Linked DNA regions of Phreatobacter oligotrophus. The protein of the gene in region 2 interacts with the protein of the main gene of each other region in a pairwise test. Links are inferred from orthologs where the notes say so. Each region holds a gene or a part of one and is shown on either strand. Other genes may lie near its edges. The genes, in order: ribD and accC.

Region 1 (4,687 bases), 410 kb from region 2 along the record:
TCGCCATGCCGACCTCCTCGCGGTCCACGAAGGCGTCGGCCACGTCGACATATTCGGCGATGATGACCTTGGCCGGCACGTCCGGCCGCTCGAAGAGCTCATAGGTGCCGGCGCGCAGCACGGCGCGCAGCACCGCCTCGATGCGGCGCAGCGGCCAATCGTCGGCGAGGATCCGGTCCACCGCCACGTCGATGCGCTGCTGCTCGCGCATCACCCCCTGGATAATGTCGCGGAAGAACTGGTGGTCGGCGGGCAGGTATGTGTCGCCCTCGACCTCGCGGCCCATCCAGAACGTCTGGAACGAGCCGATGACATCATTGATGTCGGTGCCGGCCACATCCATCTGGTACAGCGCCTGGACGGCGGCGAGGCGCGCCGTGCCGCGCTTGTTGGCCTGTTTCGGGGCGGTGTCGGACATCAGGCCTGCTCCGCCGCGCGCTTCAGGCGGATCATGGCGAGGCAGGCCTTGGCGGCGCCGCCGCCCTTGTCGAGCTCGCTGCGGCGGGCGCGCGCCCAGGCCTGGGCGTCGTTCTCGACGGTGAGGATGCCGTTGCCGAGCGGCAGCTTGCGCTGGACGGAGAGGTCCATGAGGGCGCGCGAGCTCTCCTCGGAGACGATCTCGTAATGGGTGGTCTCGCCGCGGATGACCGTGCCGAGGGCGACCGCGCCGTCGAAGGGCTGGCCGCGGGCGGCCGCGCCGTCCATCAGGATGGCTATGGCGGCCGGGATCTCGAGCGCGCCAGGCACGGTGTGGACCTCATAGGTGGCACCGACCTCGGTCAGCGCCGCCTTGGCGCCATCGAGCAGGGCGTCGGCGAGATCGTCGTAGAAGCGGGCCTCGACGATCAGCACACGGGCATGCGTCGGGATCACGTGCTCGGCTGCGGAACGCGGAGCGGCCATGGTAAGTCCTTCGAAATGGGAGCGCTCTAGTAGCCCCCCGCCTTCGCATCCGCAAGGCGGGCGGCATAGCGCGCCATCATGTCGGCCTCGATGTTGACGCGGTCGCCGGCCTTCGCGTCCCCCCAGGTGGTCACCGCGAGGGTGTGGGGGATCATGGTAACGGTGAAGGTGTCGCCGTCGACGCCGTTGACGGTGAGCGAGGTGCCGTCGAGGGCAACCGACCCCTTCTCGGCGATGAACTTGGCAAGATCCTTCGGGGCGCGGAAGACGAAGCGGGCAGTGCCGTCCGTGTCATCGCGCGACACGATCTCGGCAACGCCGTCGACATGGCCGGTGACGATATGGCCGCCCAGCTCGTCGCCGATCCGCAGCGCGCGCTCGAGGTTCACCTTCTTGCCGGCCTGCCAGTCGCCCAGCGTGGTGCGGGCGAGGGTCTCGGCCGAGGCGTCGATGGTGAAGACGGTGCGGTTGCCCTGCTCGGAGAGGGAGGTGACGGTCAGGCAGATGCCCATGTGGCAGACCGAGGCGCCGAGCGGCAGGCTGTCGGCCGGATAGGAGCAGGCCACCGCGAGATGGCGGGCGGAGCCGCGCGCTTCGACCGCGACGATCTCGCCGACGTCGGTGATGATGCCGGTGAACATGGCTCAGGCTCCTTAAGCGGCGGGATCGGGGCGGAAGGTTTCGATGAGGTCGCAGCCGGCGGTGCGGCTCCCGGCGAGGCGGTAGCGCTCGGGCATGGGGATGACGAAGCCGGGGACGCCGTCGCCGAGCGTGGTCGGCGAGCGCGCGACGATGATCTCGTCGGCGAGCGCCTGGCGCATCAGCGTCGCTCCGAGGATCGGGCCGCCTTCGCTCATGACGCGGGTGATGCCGCGGGCGGAGAGGAGGCGGAGCGCCGCGCCCATGTCGACCGAGCCGTCGGCGAGGCGGCTCACCAGCATGACCTCGCAGCCGGCCTGGCGCAGCGCCCGCTCGGCCTCGGGCGGCGCACCGACCGTCGAGACGACCCATGTCGGCACGTCGCGGGCGGTGGCGACAAGGCGGGAGGTCAGCGGCAGGCGGAGCTTGGAATCGATGATGACGCGGACCGGCGAGCGGTCCTCCATCCCCGGCAGGCGGCAGGTGAGCAGCGGGTCATCGGCCAGCACCGTGCCGATGCCGATCATGATGGCATCGGCCATGGCGCGGACGAGGTGGAGCTGAACGGTGGCCTCGGGGCAGCTGATCTGGGTGCGCGCGCCGCCGGCCGCCGCGACGAAGCCATCGGCGGAGAGCGCCATCTTCAGCTGGACGAAGGGCCGGCCCTGGCGCACGCGGGTGAAGTGGCCGCGATGGTCGAGGGCGGCCTCCGCAGCACCGACGCCGACATCGACGGCGATGCCATAGGCGCGCAGCATGTGGAAGCCACGGCCGTGGACGCGCGGGTCGGGATCGCCGATGGCGCAGACGACGCGGGCGATGCCGGCTCGCGCCAGGGCATCGGAACAGGGCGCCGTGCGGCCGTAATGCGAGCAGGGCTCCAGCGTGACATAGGCGGTGGCGCCATGGGTGGCGCGGGGCCCGGAGGCGGCGAGCGCATGGGCGATGGCCGTGGTCTCGCCATGCGGGCGGCCGCCGACCTGGGTGACGCCGCGGCCGACGATCACGCCGTTCTTGACGAGAACGCAGCCGACCGAGGGATTGGGCCAGGCAAGGCCGAGGTGACGCCGGCCGAGGCGCAGCGCGTGGTCCATATGGGCGGCATCGACCGCGGTGAAGGCGCCAGCGGCCATGACGCTAGCCGCGCCCGGGCTCGGTCGTGCCCTCGCCGTCCTCGGACATCTCGCCGATCAGCTGCTGGAACTCGCGGGGATCGCGGAAATTGCGGTAGACCGAGGCGAAGCGGACATAGGCGACGTCGTCGAGGGCTTTCAGCGCCTCCATGACGATGCGGCCGATGTTCTCGGCGGGAATGTCCGACTCACCGGAGGCCTCAAGCTGGCGGACGATGCCGGAGACCAGGCGCTCGACGCGCTCGGGGTCCACCGGCCGCTTGCGCAGCGCGATCTGGATGGAGCGCATGAGCTTGTCGCGGTCGAAGGGCACGCGCTTGCCGGATCGCTTGACCACGATGAGTTCGCGCAGCTGCACCCGCTCGAAGGTGGTGAAGCGGCCGCCGCATTCCGTGCAGACGCGGCGGCGACGGATCGCCGAACCGTCCTCGGTGGGACGGCTGTCCTTCACCTGCGTGTCGGCGAACCCGCAGAAGGGGCATCGCACGGCCTCGTCGTCCCGTCAGGAATAGATGGGGAAGCGGGCGGTCAGGTCTTTCACCTTCTCCCGCACGATCGCCTCCACCTGGGCATTGCCCTCGTCGGAATTGGCGCGGGACAGGCCGTCCAGCGTCTCGGCGATCAGCTCGCCGACGCGCTTGAATTCGGCGATGCCGAAGCCGCGGGTCGTGCCGGCGGGCGTGCCGAGACGGACGCCCGAGGTGACGAAGGGCTTCTGCGGGTCGAAGGGGATGCCGTTCTTGTTGCAGGTGATGTAGGCGCGCCCCAGGGCGGCCTCGGAGGCCTTGCCGGTGAGGTTCTTCGGGCGCAGGTCGACCAGCATCAGGTGGTTGTCGGTGCCGCCGGTGACGAGGTCGAAGCCGGCGCTCTTCAGCGTCTCGGCCAGCGCCTTGGCATTGGCGACGACGGCATGGGAATAGGCCTTGAACTCGGGGCGGAGTGCCTCGCCGAAGGCGACCGCCTTGGCGGCGATGACATGCATGAGCGGGCCGCCCTGCATGCCGGGGAAGACCGCCGAGTTGAACTTCTTCGCCAGCTCCTCGTCGTCGGTGAGGATCATGCCGCCGCGCGGGCCGCGCAGGGTCTTGTGGGTCGTGGTCGTCGCCACATGGGCATGCGGGAACGGCGAGGGATGGGCGCCGCCCGCCACCAGGCCGGCGAAATGCGCCATGTCGACGAAGAGATAGGCGCCGACCTCATCCGCGATGGCGCGGAAGCGGGCGAAGTCCCAGAAGCGGGCATAGGCCGAGCCACCGGCGACGATGACCTTGGGCTTGGCCTCGCGGGCGATGCGGGCGACCTCGTCCATGTCGATGAGCTGGTCCTCGCGGCGCACCGTGTAGGGCGCGACCTTGAACCACTTGCCGGAGACGTTGACCGGCGAGCCGTGGGTGAGGTGGCCGCCGGCGGCAAGGTCGAGGCCCATGAAGGTGTCGCCCGGCTGCATCAGGGCGAGGAACACCGCCTGGTTGGCCTGGCTGCCGGAGTTCGGCTGGACATTGGCGAAGCGGCAGCCGAACAGCTTGGTGGCGCGCTCGATGGCGACCGTCTCGGCGATGTCGACGAACTGGCAGCCGCCATAGTAGCGCTTGCCCGGATAGCCCTCGGCATACTTGTTGGTCATCACCGAGCCCTGCGCCTCCATGACGGCGCGCGAGACGATGTTCTCCGAGGCGATCAGCTCGATCTCGTGTTGCTGCCGGCCGAGCTCCTTCTGGATCGCGTCGAAGATCACCGGATCGGTGTCGGCGAGGGAAGCGGAGAAGAAGCCGTCGAAGGGCTTCGCGGCAGCGGAGGACGAGGACATCCGGATGGCTCCGTGAGGCGGCGGACATCCGCCGTGGCGGTCGAGGAACTGGGCTAGCGGGTAGCACAGCGTCGGTGGCAAGTCCAAGGCCGAAGGCACGCGCGGCACCAGACCTTGTGCCGATGTCAGGACCCCTCCCCCGTATCCTGCATCAGCCGACGCTCCAGCTTACGACGGGCAAGCCGTTCGAGATCAGAGAGCGCGG
Region 2 (11,952 bases):
CTCTTCGTCGACGAAATCCACCGCTTCAACCGCTCGCAGCAGGACGCCTTCCTGCCCGTGGTCGAGGACGGCACGGTGACGCTCGTCGGCGCCACCACGGAGAACCCGTCCTTCGAGCTCAACGCCGCGCTCCTGTCGCGGGCGCGCGTCCTCACCTTCCGCGCCCTCGACGACGAGGCGCTGGAAAAGCTGCTCGCCCGTGCCGAGGCGCTGGAGGACAAGCCGCTGCCGCTCGACGGGCAAGCCCGCCTCGCGCTGGTGCGCATGGCCGATGGCGACGGCCGCGCCATCCTGACTCTCGCCGAGGAGGTCTGGCGCGCGGCAGGGGAGGGCGAGGTCTTCGATACGGCGGGCCTCTCCGCCGTCGTCCAGCGCCGCGCGCCGATCTACGACAAGGCGCAGGAGGGCCACTACAACCTCATTTCCGCCCTCCACAAGACCGTGCGCGGCTCGGATCCGGACGCAGCGCTCTACTATCTCGCGCGGATGCTCGATGCCGGCGAGGACCCGCTCTTCATCGCCCGCCGCGTCGTCCGCATGGCGGTGGAGGATATCGGCCTCGCCGATCCGCAGGCCCTCGTCGTCGCCAACGCGGCGAAGGACGCCTACGATTTCCTCGGCACGCCCGAGGGCGAACTCGCCCTGGCCAATGCCGTGATTTATGTCGCGACCGCGCCGAAGTCGAACGCTGCCTATACCGCCTGGAAGGCCGCCCAGGCGCTGGCCAAGGAGCGCGGCAGCGTCATGCCGCCGAAGACCATCCTCAATGCCCCGACCAAGCTGATGAAGTCGGAAGGCTATGGCGAGGGCTATCGCTACGACCACGACGAGCCCGACGCCTTTTCCGGCCAGGACTACTGGCCCGAGGCCATTGGCCGGCAGTCGCTCTACCGGCCGGTCGAGCGCGGCTTCGAGCGCGAGATCGGCAAGCGCATGGAGTGGTGGGCGAAACTTCGACGCGAGCGTATGCGGTGAATTCAATTAACGCGGGAAAACCCGATTGCGCGGCTTCGCGGCCTAGTGCTTCATGGGCGCATAAGGGGCGCGCGCCATGGCTGATGTATCGGCTCTCGAAAGCATTTGTACAGTGTCAGGCTCCTGCACCGGTTGGGGGTGCGCACTTTCCTATCCGCAAGGACTGTTCTTTTTATCGTCTGTTCTTGGTCTGTCCATATTGGCGATCGCGACCTACCAGTACGCTCAAGGACTTGAAGAGTCGAAAGCGACCCCAACGGCGATTGTCATGGCAGTCGCAGTAGCAATATTGCTTTTGCCTGCCTTGTCAAAATTTACTTTAAATCTTGGCGAGGGACGCCCAAATGTCGCCCTCGAATTGGGTGCATCTTCTAACCCAAATGCTCAGTGTGATCTTCGAAACATCATCGCTGAAGCAACATCGGAGATGCAGCGCCGAATTACGGCACTGGAGACGCGCGCAGCGGCTGCCGGTAATCTCCCCAATCCTCCGCCACCGAATCCCGGTGACACTGAGACTGATGTCCGCATCTTTTACGTGAGCGGTCGGTCACAGGATGCCGCCGCGCTCCAAGCTTTGCTGTCGAGGTCTTATCGAAGAGTGACATCAGTTAACAGCGATCTGACCGAAGTGCGGCAGAGGCGCCCGACCGCTGGATCGATCCGGGTGCGGTATGAGGTGTATGGCGACGCGAATTTCACCGATGCAGCCACAAAGATCATGACGATTGTGCGCGCCGAGTTTGCTTCTCGCAATAACGGCTTGATCGGGCCGGATGCGGTACAGGCGGCGTTGCCGGGTGATGTCCAAATCCTGATGTACTGACAGCTTGGGATTGCGCTATTTCAGCGTATGACCAAGGTCCTGCTCGTCTTTCTCGGCTCCGGCATCGGCGGTTCGCTGCGCCACGGCGTCAACGTCTGGTCGCTCAAGGCTTTCGGGCCGGGCTTTCCCATCGGCACGCTCATCATCAATGTCGTCGGCGGGCTGCTCATGGGCCTGATCGCGGGATGGCTCGCCTTCCGCGCTGAAATGGCCTGGAGCCAGGAGCTCCGTCTCTTCCTCACCACCGGCATCCTCGGCGGCTTCACCACCTTCTCCGCCTTCTCGCTGGACGCCATGACCCTCGTGGAGCGGGGTGACTATGCCGGCGCAGCCCTTTATGTCGGGGCCTCGGTGGTTCTCTCGATCGCGGCCGTCGCGGTCGGCCTTGCCGTCATCAGGAGCTTCTCATGAAGGGCAGGGGCAAGCCGCCGGGTCGCGGATCGAAGCCGGGGGCGCCGTCAGGTCCGCGCGGACCCGCCCGCACCGGCTCTGGCCGTCCGCCCGCGAAGGGCGGCAAGCCGGCCTTCGCCAAGGAGGGCCGCCCCGCTGCCAAGCGCCCGCCGCGCGCCACCGAGGAGGCTGATCGCCGCCCGCGCCGCGGCCTCGCGCCCGAGGGCGAGGCCGGTCGCCGCGATGATCGTCGCCCGCGTTTCGACCGTCCGGAGCGTGGTGAGCGTCCCGCCCGTCGCGAGCGGCCCGATCCGTCCGAACTGCGCTCATTCGATGGCTCGCCGCGCCGCGGCCGCGCCGACGACTGGGACCTGCCCGAGCCCTCCTGGTCGCCGGAGGCGGATCTCGACATGGTCGGCTTCGAGGAGGAGCGCCCGAGTCGCCGGCCGGCGCGTCCCGCCCGTGACGAGCGCCCCACCCGCAGTGATCGCCCCTCCCGCGCCGCCCCGCGTGAGAGCCGTGCCGAGCGCCCCGTCCGGTCCGCATCGCCTGAGGACCGCCCGGCGCCGCGCCGCGAGCGTCCCGCAGCGCCGCCGCCTCCGGCAGGCCCGACCCGCGCCGAACTAAAGGCTGCGGCCACCGAGACCCTGCAGACCGGCGTCCAGACCCTCACCGTCACGGATGACGAGGCGGACATGCGCGTCGACCGTTTCCTCGCGGCGCGCTTCCCGCAGCTGTCCTTCAGCTACATCCAGCGCATCGTCCGCAAGGGCGAACTCCGTGTGAACGGCCGTCGTGTCGAGACCAAGGACCGCCTCGAGGCCGGCCAGGCGGTGCGCGTGCCGCCGCTCAAGCTCGACCAGGCGCGGCCCATGTCGGCCAAGGTCGGCGAGGATGTCGCCGGCTTCCTCGCCTCCATCACCCTCTATGAGGACGCCGACGTCCTCGTCCTGTCGAAGCCGGCTGGCCTTGCGGTGCAGGGCGGCTCCGGCACCAAGAAGCACCTCGACGGCATGCTGGCGGTGCTGACCGATGAGGACGGCCAGCGCCCGCGCCTCGTCCACCGCCTCGACAAGGACACGTCGGGCTGCCTGCTCGTCGCCAAGAACCGCTTCGCCGCGGCGGCGCTGGCCAAGACCTTCCGCACCCGCGCCGCCCGCAAGATCTACTGGTCGGTGGTGGCCGGCGTGCCGAAGCCGCGCCAGGGCCGCGTCTCGACCTATCTCGCCAAGGAAGAGCGCGAGGACGAGAGCTTCATGCGCATCGCCAAGCACGGCGAGAAGGGCGCCAGCCACGCGGTCAGCTACTACGCCGTCATCGACACCATGGCGCAGAAGCTGTCCTGGCTGTCGATGAAGCCGGTGACGGGCCGCACCCACCAGCTGCGCGTCCATGCCGCCGAGATCGGCCATCCCATCATCGGCGATCCCAAATATTTCGACGTCGAGAACTGGGAGATCCCCGGCGGCATCCAGCACAAGCTGCACCTGCATGCCCGCCGCCTCGTCGTGCCGCATCCGCGCGGCAAGGGCACGATCGACGTCTCGGCGCCGCTGCCGCCGCACATGGAGCAGACCTTCAACCTCCTCGGCTGGGACGTCTCGCGCTACGATCCCATTGTCGAGGCGCCGGAGGAGTGATGTCCCTGACGGGCTGGATCTACGTCACCGCCGCGGCGCTGTTCGCCATCCTCGCGCTCATCGTCATGGTGACACGTCGGGTGATCCGCACCGTGCCGGGCGGCGACCGGGCCATGGCCGACCTCGTCGGCGAACTGCGCCGCGCCAATGACCTTGCCGAACGCCGCATCTCCGCCCTCGAGGCGCGTGTCGAGACGCTGGAGCGCGAGCGCCGCTGAACAGCCGATTCAGGCGCGGTTCAGCGGGCGGGACCGACAAGGACGCATCGTCCTGATGGAGCCCATGCCATGACCCGCCTGCTTCTCGCCGGTCTTCTCGCCCTGTCCGCCATCGCGCCAGCTGCCGCCCAGCCCTTCGGCTATGGGCCGGGCCCCGGCCGCGGCAATCCCGAACTGCGCGCCGAGCGCTTCGAATGCCGCCAGGAGGCCCGTGCGCGCGGCTATCGCGGACCCGCCGTCCGCGCCGCCGTCCTCGACTGCCTGCGCGCCCGCCGCCCGGATCTTGCCCGCATCGTCGAGTGCCGCCAGTCGGCCCGCGCCCACGGCTACATCCCGCGCACGCCCGAGTTCCGCATGGCCGTGCGATCCTGCCGTTTCGGCTGACCCGTTGATCTTCGGCGCCTGGCGGCCCACAAGGCGCTCCGGTTCCCCGGAGCGCCTTTCGTGAAGCTCGTCATCTTCGACTGCGACGGCACCCTCGTCGACAGCCAGCACCTCATCGTCGCCTGCATGGACGCGGCCTTCATCTCGCTCGGCCGCACGCCGCCGAGCCGCGAGGCGACGCTGTCCATCGTCGGCCTGTCGCTGTTCGAGGCCTTCGCGGTGCTGACGAGCCCCGAGGACCCCGACATTCCCGCGCTCATCGAGGCCTACAAGGGCGCCTTCCATGCCGAGCGGCAGAAGCACGGCCATGCCGAGCCGCTCTATCCCGGCTGCCGCGAGGTGATCGAGTGGGTGGCGGCGGAGAAGGCGGCCCTCGGCATCGCCACGGGCAAGTCCCAGCGCGGCGTGCGCATCGTCATGACCCATCACGGCCTGATCGACCGCTTCGCCACGATCCAGACCGCCGACGACGCGCCCTCGAAGCCCCATCCCGGCATGATCCTGCAGGCGATGGCGGAGGTCGGCGCGGTGCCCGAGGATACGGTGATGATTGGCGACACGACCTATGACATCGACATGGCCCATGCCGCCGGCGTCGGCTCCATCGCCGTCACCTGGGGCTACCATGCGCCGGAGGCGCTCCTGCGCTCCCGCCCAAACGCGATCGCCAGGACCTATGGCGAGGTCCCGGCGATCCTGAAGCGTCTGTGGGGCGTGTGAGGCGGGCCTCGCCCGTGCTCAGGCCTTGTCAGTCTTGGCGGCCTCGCCGGCCAGGAACTTCTCCAGCCAGTGGATGTCGTAGTCGCCGGCGATGATCGACGGGTTGCGCACGAGGGTGCGGAACAGCGGCAGCGTCGTCTCGATGCCGTCCACCACGAACTCGTCGAGGGCGCGGCGCAGGCGCGCCAGGCACTCGGCTCGGGTGCGGCCATGGACGATCAGCTTGCCGACCAGCGAGTCGTAGTTCGGCGGGATCGTGTAGCCCTGGTAGGCGTGGCTGTCGACGCGTACGCCGATGCCGCCGGGCGTGTGGAACAGGTTGAGCTTGCCGGGCGAGGGCCGGAAGGTCGCCGGATTCTCGGCGTTCACGCGGCACTCGATGGCATGGCCCTCGATGACGATGTCCGACTGCTTCACCGAGAGCTTCTGGCCCGAGGCGATCTTGATCTGCTCGTTCACGAGGTCGACGCCGGTGATCATCTCGGTCACCGGATGCTCGACCTGGATGCGGGTGTTCATCTCGATGAAGAAGAACTGCCCGTCCTCGTAGAGAAACTCGATCGTGCCGGCGCCGACATATCCCATGTCGGCCATGGCCTTGGCGCAGATGCCGCCGATCTCGGCCCGCTGCTCCGGCGTGATGACCGGGGAGGGGCCTTCCTCCCAGACCTTCTGGTGCCGGCGCTGCAGCGAGCAGTCGCGCTCGCCGAGATGGATGGCATTGCCCTGGCCGTCGCCGAGGATCTGGATCTCGATATGGCGGGGCTTGCCGAGATATTTCTCGATATAGACCGCGTCATCGCCGAAGGCGGCCTTGGCCTCGGTCTTGGCGGTCTGCAGCGCGACCTCCAGCTCGTCCGCCGTGCGGGCGACCTTCATCCCGCGACCACCGCCGCCGGCGGCTGCCTTGATGATGACGGGGAAACCGATCTCGGCGGCGACCTTGCGGGCCTCCTCGTCATCGGAGATGCCACCTTCCGAACCGGGGACGGTGGGGATGCCCAGGCGCTTCGCCGTGCGCTTGGCCTCGATCTTGTCGCCCATGATGCGGATGTGCTCGGACTTCGGTCCGATGAAGGTGATGCCGTGGCTCTCGAGGATCTCGGCGAAGCGGGCATTCTCGGAGAGGAAGCCGTAGCCGGGATGGACGGCCTCGGCGCCGGTGATCTCGCAGGCCGCAAGCAGCGAGGGGATGTTGAGATAGCTCTCGCGGGCCGAGGGCGGGCCGATGCAGACGCTCTCATCGGCGAGCTTCACATGCATCGAATCGGCATCTGCCGTGGAATGGACGGCGACCGTCGCGATTCCGAGCTCCTTGCACGCCCGGAGGACGCGCAGGGCGATCTCACCGCGATTGGCGATCAGCACCTTGTTGAACATGGCGCTGCGCTCACTCGATGATCATCAGCGGCTCGCCGTATTCGACCGGCCGGCCGTCGTCGAACAGGATGCGCGTCACCGTGCCGGAGCGTGGGGCGACGATGTCATTGAAGGTCTTCATCGCCTCGATGAGGCAGATGCGGTCGCCTTCTTTCACGGCCGAGCCGACCTCGACGAAGGGCTTGGCGTCGGGCGAGGCGCGGCGATAGGCGGTGCCGACCATGGGCGAGGGCACGGCGCCCGGATGCTTGCGCGGATCATCGCCCGAGGCCGCAGGAGCCGCGACGGCGGCGGGAGCGGCAGCCGCGGCCACCGGGGCCGGCGCAGGCGCCGCGGCGACCGGCGCCGCGACCGTCGCATGGACGGTGACCTGGCGGGCGACGCGGATCTTCAGCGCCTCGAGCTCGATCTCGATCTCGGTGAGATCCGTGTCGGCCAGCACCTGGGCCAGCTCACGGATCATCGCCGTATCGATGGAGGATTTGCCTTTGTTCATGGTGGCCTCTTGGGGCTCGGCGCGGCGGGGGCCGCTCACGCCTTGGCCGGAAGCGCCGCGACGGCGGCGATGGCGAGCGCGTATCCCATGGGGCCGAGCCCCACGATGATGCCGCGCGCGACGGGTGAAAGGAAGGAATGGTGCCGCACGGCCTCGCGCGCATGCACGTTGGTGATGTGAACCTCGATCATCGGCACCCCGGTGCCGCGGACGGCATCGGCGAGGGCGAGCGAGGTGTGGGTATAGGCGCCGGCATTGAAGACGACGCCCTTGAGCGTGCCGGCGGCGAAGGCGCGGCCGGCCTCGTGCAGCCAGTCGACGAGCACGCCCTCGTGGTTCGACTGGCGGAAATCGGCGGTGAGCCCGTGCTTTGCTGCCTCGTCCCGGCACATGACCTCGACATCGGCCAGCGTCGTCGCGCCGTAGATGGCGGGTTCGCGCGTGCCGAGGAGGTTGAGGTTCGGGCCGTTGAGGATGAGGACGGTGCTCATGCGCCGGGGTCTTGGATCCGCGTCGAGGGTCCGTGGCGCGACCGGGCCGGCGGGCCGGAATCGATCACGCGCCCCGCGGCGGAAGCCGCGTCACGGGCGGGTCCTTATAGGCGGATCGGCGGCGGAAGCAAAGCGAGGGGTGTGGATGGGCCGGCCGCCCTCACGCCGGCCTTGCCAGCGCCGCCCCTGGCCAGACCTTCTTGGCGACGCGGGCATATTGCGGCGGATAGTTCAGCTCGACGCCGAGTTCCTCTGCCGCGTGCCAGCCCCAGCGCGGGTTGTCGAGCAGGCCGCGGCCGATGGCGACCATGTCGGCGGCGCCGGACGTGATGACCTCCTCGGCCTGGCTCGGCGTGTTGATGAGGCCGACCGCGCGGGTGGCGATGCCGCTGCCGGCCTTCACCGCCTGGGCGAAGGGCACCTGGTAGCCCGGCTTCACGGCGATGCGGATGCGCGGCGTGACGCCGCCCGACGAGACGCAGACGAAATCGAGGACGGCGCCCTTTAATTCCGCAGCGAGCGCCACGGCGTCGGCGACCTGCAGGCCCTCCTCGGTCCAGTCCTGGCCGGTGATGCGGGCGCCGAGCGCCACATGGGCGGGGAGCGCCGCCTTCACGGCCGCGGCGATGGAGAGCGGCCAGGCGAAGCGGTTGTCGCGGCTGCCGCCGAACCCGTCGGTCCGGGTGTTGGAGATCGGGCTGATGACCGAATGCAAGAGATAGCCATGGGCCATGTGGAGCTCGACTGCGTCGAAGCCGAGGCGCACGGCGCGCTTGGCGGCATCGACGAAGGCCTGGGCGATGCGCAGCTTGTCCTGGGCCGTCATCTCGCGCGGCATGTGCCAGCCCTCATCGAAGGGGATGGCCGAGGGGCCGACCGTCGCCCAGGGGTCGGCATTGTCCTTCAGCGGACCACCGCCCTCCCAGGGGCGCTCGGAGGAAGCCTTGCGGCCGGCATGGCCGATCTGGATGCCGAACTTCGTGCCGGGCAGGGCGACCGCCCGGGCGGCGTCGAGGACCCGCTTCAGCGCGCGCTCGTTGGCGTCATTGTAAAGGCCGACGCAGCCATGGGTGATGCGACCGAGCCGCTCCACCGCCGTCGCCTCGACGACGACGAGGCCAGCGCCGGACATGGCGAGGTTCATCAGGTGCTGCAGGTGCCAGTCGTTCATGCAGCCATCGTCCGCCGAATACTGGCACATCGGCGCCACAACGATGCGATTCGGCAGGGTGACGGGGCCCAGTGCGAAGGGCGTAAAAAGCTGGCTCATGACGGTCTCTGGCGGCGGCTGGACGGCGAGGGGACCTGAAAGGCCTGTCGCCCGCAACTAGCTGGGGCGCAGGGCTCATCTGCCAAGGGTGACGCATGGGCAGCCACGGGCCATGCATTTCCCGCATGTGCTGGGCGCAGCCCTCTCCCTCCTTCGATCCGATGGCAGGTGGGGCAAAATCACACTAGAGAACGATCATCTTTCCCTGGCTCGTCCGGGAGATCGTCTGTCCTGCGATGCTCCGCAGGGCGATGCGATCGTCCCGCCCCGCGTGATGCCCATGACCGCCATGACCTCCGACGCCGCTGCCATCGGCGACCGCCTTGCGCGCCGCAACGCCGTCATCCTCGCGGTCGCGACAGCGCTGGCGGGCGCCAACACCACCGTCATGTTCGCAACCGGCGCCATTGTCGGCGCGCAGCTCGCCCCGGTCCGTTCGCTGGCGACGCTGCCGATCTCGATCTTCGTCGTGGGCCTCGCCGCGGCCTCGCTGCCCGTTGGCATGCTGGTGCGCCGCTATGGCCGCCGCACCGCCTACCAGCTGGCAACCTTCGCCGGCATGCTCACCGGTCTCTTCGGCTATCTCGGCGTCACGCTGGCGAGCTTCCCCGTCTTCTGCCTGGCGACCTTCTGCGCCGGCTTCTATGCCTCCGCCGCCCAGAGCTACCGTTTCGCGGCCGCCGACACCGCCTCCGACGGCTTCCGGCCCAAGGCGATCTCCTGGGTCATGACCGGCGGCGTCATTGCCGGCGTGGTCGGCCCGCAGCTCGTGGTCTGGACCAAGGATGCCCTGCCGCCGGTGCTCTTCGCCGGCACCTATATCGGCCAGGCCGTCGTGGCGCTGCTCGCCGGCGTCATCCTATCCTTCATCGACATCCCCAAGCCGAAGCCGGCGCCCGCCGGCACGGTGTCGCGTCCGACGATCGAGTTCTTCAAGAACCCCGCCTTCGTCACCGCGGTCATCTGTGGCGCCGCCACCTACATGCTCATGAATTTCGTCATGACGGCCGCCCCGCTCGCCATGATCGGCTGCAACCACACGATCGATGACGCGGCCTACGGCATCCAGTGGCATGTCATCGCCATGTATGCGCCGAGCTTCTTCACCGGCAGCCTGATCGCCCGCTATGGCGCGCCGCGCGTCGTCGCGGTGGGTCTGGTGCTCACCGCGCTCTCGGCGGTGGTGGCCCTGCTCGGCCTCACCGTGCCGCACTTCTACGCCGCCCTGGTGCTGCTCGGGCTCGGCTGGAACTTCGGCTATATCGGCGCCAGCGCCATGGTGGCCGCGACCGCGCGCCCCGAGGAGCGCACGCGCGTCCAGTCGGTCAACGACTTCTGCGTCTTCGGCGTCATGGCCATCGGCTCGTTCTCCTCGGGCAAGATCGTCACGACCTATGGCTGGGACATGGTGAACTGGGTGGTCTTCCCCATCGTCGCGCTCGCGGCCGTGGCGCTCGTCATGGGTGCGCGCCGGCAGCCCGTACCGGCCTGAGCCGGCTCATCGGCCTCTAATCGTTCCAAATCCCTGCATAACTGCCGAAAGGACGAGGTCCGGAGCCCCCGGGCGCGTTGCTTCGCCGCAGGGACTTTGGCAGAAATGTGCCCGGACTCGCGGCGGGCCCGGCTTTTGGCCGTCCCGCCTCAAAACAAGACGAGCAGCCAACTCCGCCCTTCAGGGCAGGACGGCGGTCCCCACGGGCCGACGGGACAGAGGAAACATCGATGAATACAGCTTTGTGGGTCATCATCGGCTGCGGACTGTTGTCCGTGGTCTATGGCGTCTGGGCGACGAAATCGCTCATGGCCGCCGACGCCGGTTCGGCGCGCATGCAGGAGATTGCGGGCGCCGTGGCCGAGGGTGCCGCGGCCTATCTCCGCCGCCAGTACACGACCATCGCCATCGTCGGCGTGGTGATCCTGCTTCTCGTCGGCTGGCTGCTCGGCACGGCCGTGGCGGTCGGCTTCCTCATCGGTGCGGTCCTTTCGGGCGCCGCCGGCTTCATCGGCATGAACGTCTCGGTGCGCGCCAACGTCCGCACCGCCCAGGCGGCCTCGCAGTCGCTGGCCGCCGGCCTCGACATCGCCTTCAAGGCGGGCGCGGTCACCGGCCTCCTCGTCGCCGGCCTCGCCCTCCTCGGCGTTGCCGTCTACTTCTGGGCCCTGACCGGCCCGGGTGGTCTCGCCCCGACCAGCCGTACCGTGATCGACGGCCTCGTCGCCCTCGGCTTCGGCGCCTCGCTCATCTCCATCTTCGCCCGTCTCGGCGGTGGCATCTTCACCAAGGGCGCCGACGTCGGCGCTGACCTCGTCGGCAAGGTCGAGGCTGGCATCCCCGAGGATGATCCGCGCAACCCCGCCACCATCGCCGACAACGTGGGCGACAATGTCGGCGACTGCGCCGGCATGGCCGCCGACCTCTTCGAGACATATGCGGTGACCGTCGTCGCCACGATGGTGCTCGCCGCCATCTTCTTCGCCGGCACCCCGGCGCTGCAGTCGGCGCTGATCTACCCGCTCGCCATCTGCGCGGTCTGCATCATCACCTCGATCATCGGCACCTTCTTCGTGAAGCTTGGCGCCAACAACTCGATCATGGGCGCCCTCTACAAGGGCCTCATCGTCACCGGCGTCCTGTCCATCGGCGGCCTCGCCATCGCCACCCAGTTCGTCACCGGCTGGGGCACGATCGGCACCGTCGGCGGCAAGGCCATCACCGGCTCGGCGCTCTTCGCCTGCGGCCTGGTTGGTCTCGCCGTCACCGGCCTGATCGTCTGGATCACCGAGTACTACACCGGTACCGGCAAGCGCCCGGTCGTCTCCATCGCCCAGGCCTCGGTCACCGGCCACGGCACCAACGTCATCCAGGGCCTCGCGGTCTCGCTGGAATCGACGGCGCTGCCGGCCATCGTGATCGTCGGCGGCATCATCTCGACCTTCCAGCTGGCCGGTCTCTTCGGCACGGCGATCGCGGTGACCACCATGCTCGGCCTCGCCGGCATGATCGTCGCGCTCGACGCCTTCGGCCCGGTCACCGACAATGCCGGCGGCATCGCCGAGATGGCGGGCCTGCCCAAGGAGGTCCGTCACTCCACCGACGCCCTCGACGCGGTCGGCAACACCACCAAGGCCGTCACCAAGGGCTATGCGATCGGCTCGGCCGGC

Evidence for each region.
Region 1: the proteins of accC (region 2) and ribD interact in binary tests that used the Escherichia coli proteins (3 or more experiments, as listed by UniProt). The link is inferred for Phreatobacter oligotrophus from one-to-one orthologs.

The regions. Positions count from the first base shown.
Region 1 is NZ_PZZL01000001.1:230,903-235,589, reverse strand. Bases 617-3,500 are described here. They hold ribD (bifunctional diaminohydroxyphosphoribosylaminopyrimidine deaminase/5-amino-6-(5-phosphoribosylamino)uracil reductase RibD), read right to left. Parts: upstream 2,676-3,500; coding sequence 1,557-2,675; downstream 617-1,556. Other genes in these bases: glyA (serine hydroxymethyltransferase), read right to left, coding at 3,178-3,500; nrdR (transcriptional regulator NrdR), read right to left, coding at 2,680-3,162; C8P69_RS01180 (riboflavin synthase), read right to left, coding at 930-1,544; ribH (6,7-dimethyl-8-ribityllumazine synthase), read right to left, coding at 617-903. Outside these bases: transcription antitermination factor NusB, read right to left, coding at 1-418; more of ribH, read right to left, coding at 418-616; more of glyA, read right to left, coding at 3,501-4,482; C8P69_RS01160 (DUF6898 family protein), read right to left, coding at 4,608-4,687. UniProt on the Escherichia coli protein: Converts 2,5-diamino-6-(ribosylamino)-4(3h)-pyrimidinone 5'-phosphate into 5-amino-6-(ribosylamino)-2,4(1h,3h)-pyrimidinedione 5'-phosphate.
Region 2 is NZ_PZZL01000001.1:639,300-651,251, forward strand. The notes cover bases 4,353-7,283. They hold accC (acetyl-CoA carboxylase biotin carboxylase subunit), read right to left. Parts: upstream 6,534-7,283; coding sequence 5,172-6,533; downstream 4,353-5,171. Other genes in these bases: C8P69_RS03245 (hypothetical protein), read left to right, coding at 4,353-4,433; C8P69_RS03250 (HAD-IA family hydrolase), read left to right, coding at 4,494-5,153; accB (acetyl-CoA carboxylase biotin carboxyl carrier protein), read right to left, coding at 6,544-7,029; aroQ (type II 3-dehydroquinate dehydratase), read right to left, coding at 7,065-7,283. Outside these bases: C8P69_RS03225 (replication-associated recombination protein A), read left to right, coding at 1-975; C8P69_RS23420 (hypothetical protein), read left to right, coding at 1,052-1,801; fluoride efflux transporter CrcB, read left to right, coding at 1,829-2,212; C8P69_RS03235 (RluA family pseudouridine synthase), read left to right, coding at 2,209-3,831; C8P69_RS03240 (hypothetical protein), read left to right, coding at 3,831-4,049; more of C8P69_RS03245, read left to right, coding at 4,119-4,352; more of aroQ, read right to left, coding at 7,284-7,520; C8P69_RS03270 (NADH:flavin oxidoreductase/NADH oxidase), read right to left, coding at 7,681-8,790; C8P69_RS03275 (MFS transporter), read left to right, coding at 9,071-10,282; C8P69_RS03280 (sodium-translocating pyrophosphatase), read left to right, coding at 10,513-11,952. UniProt on the Escherichia coli protein: This protein is a component of the acetyl coenzyme A carboxylase complex; first, biotin carboxylase catalyzes the carboxylation of the carrier protein and then the transcarboxylase transfers the carboxyl group to form malonyl-CoA.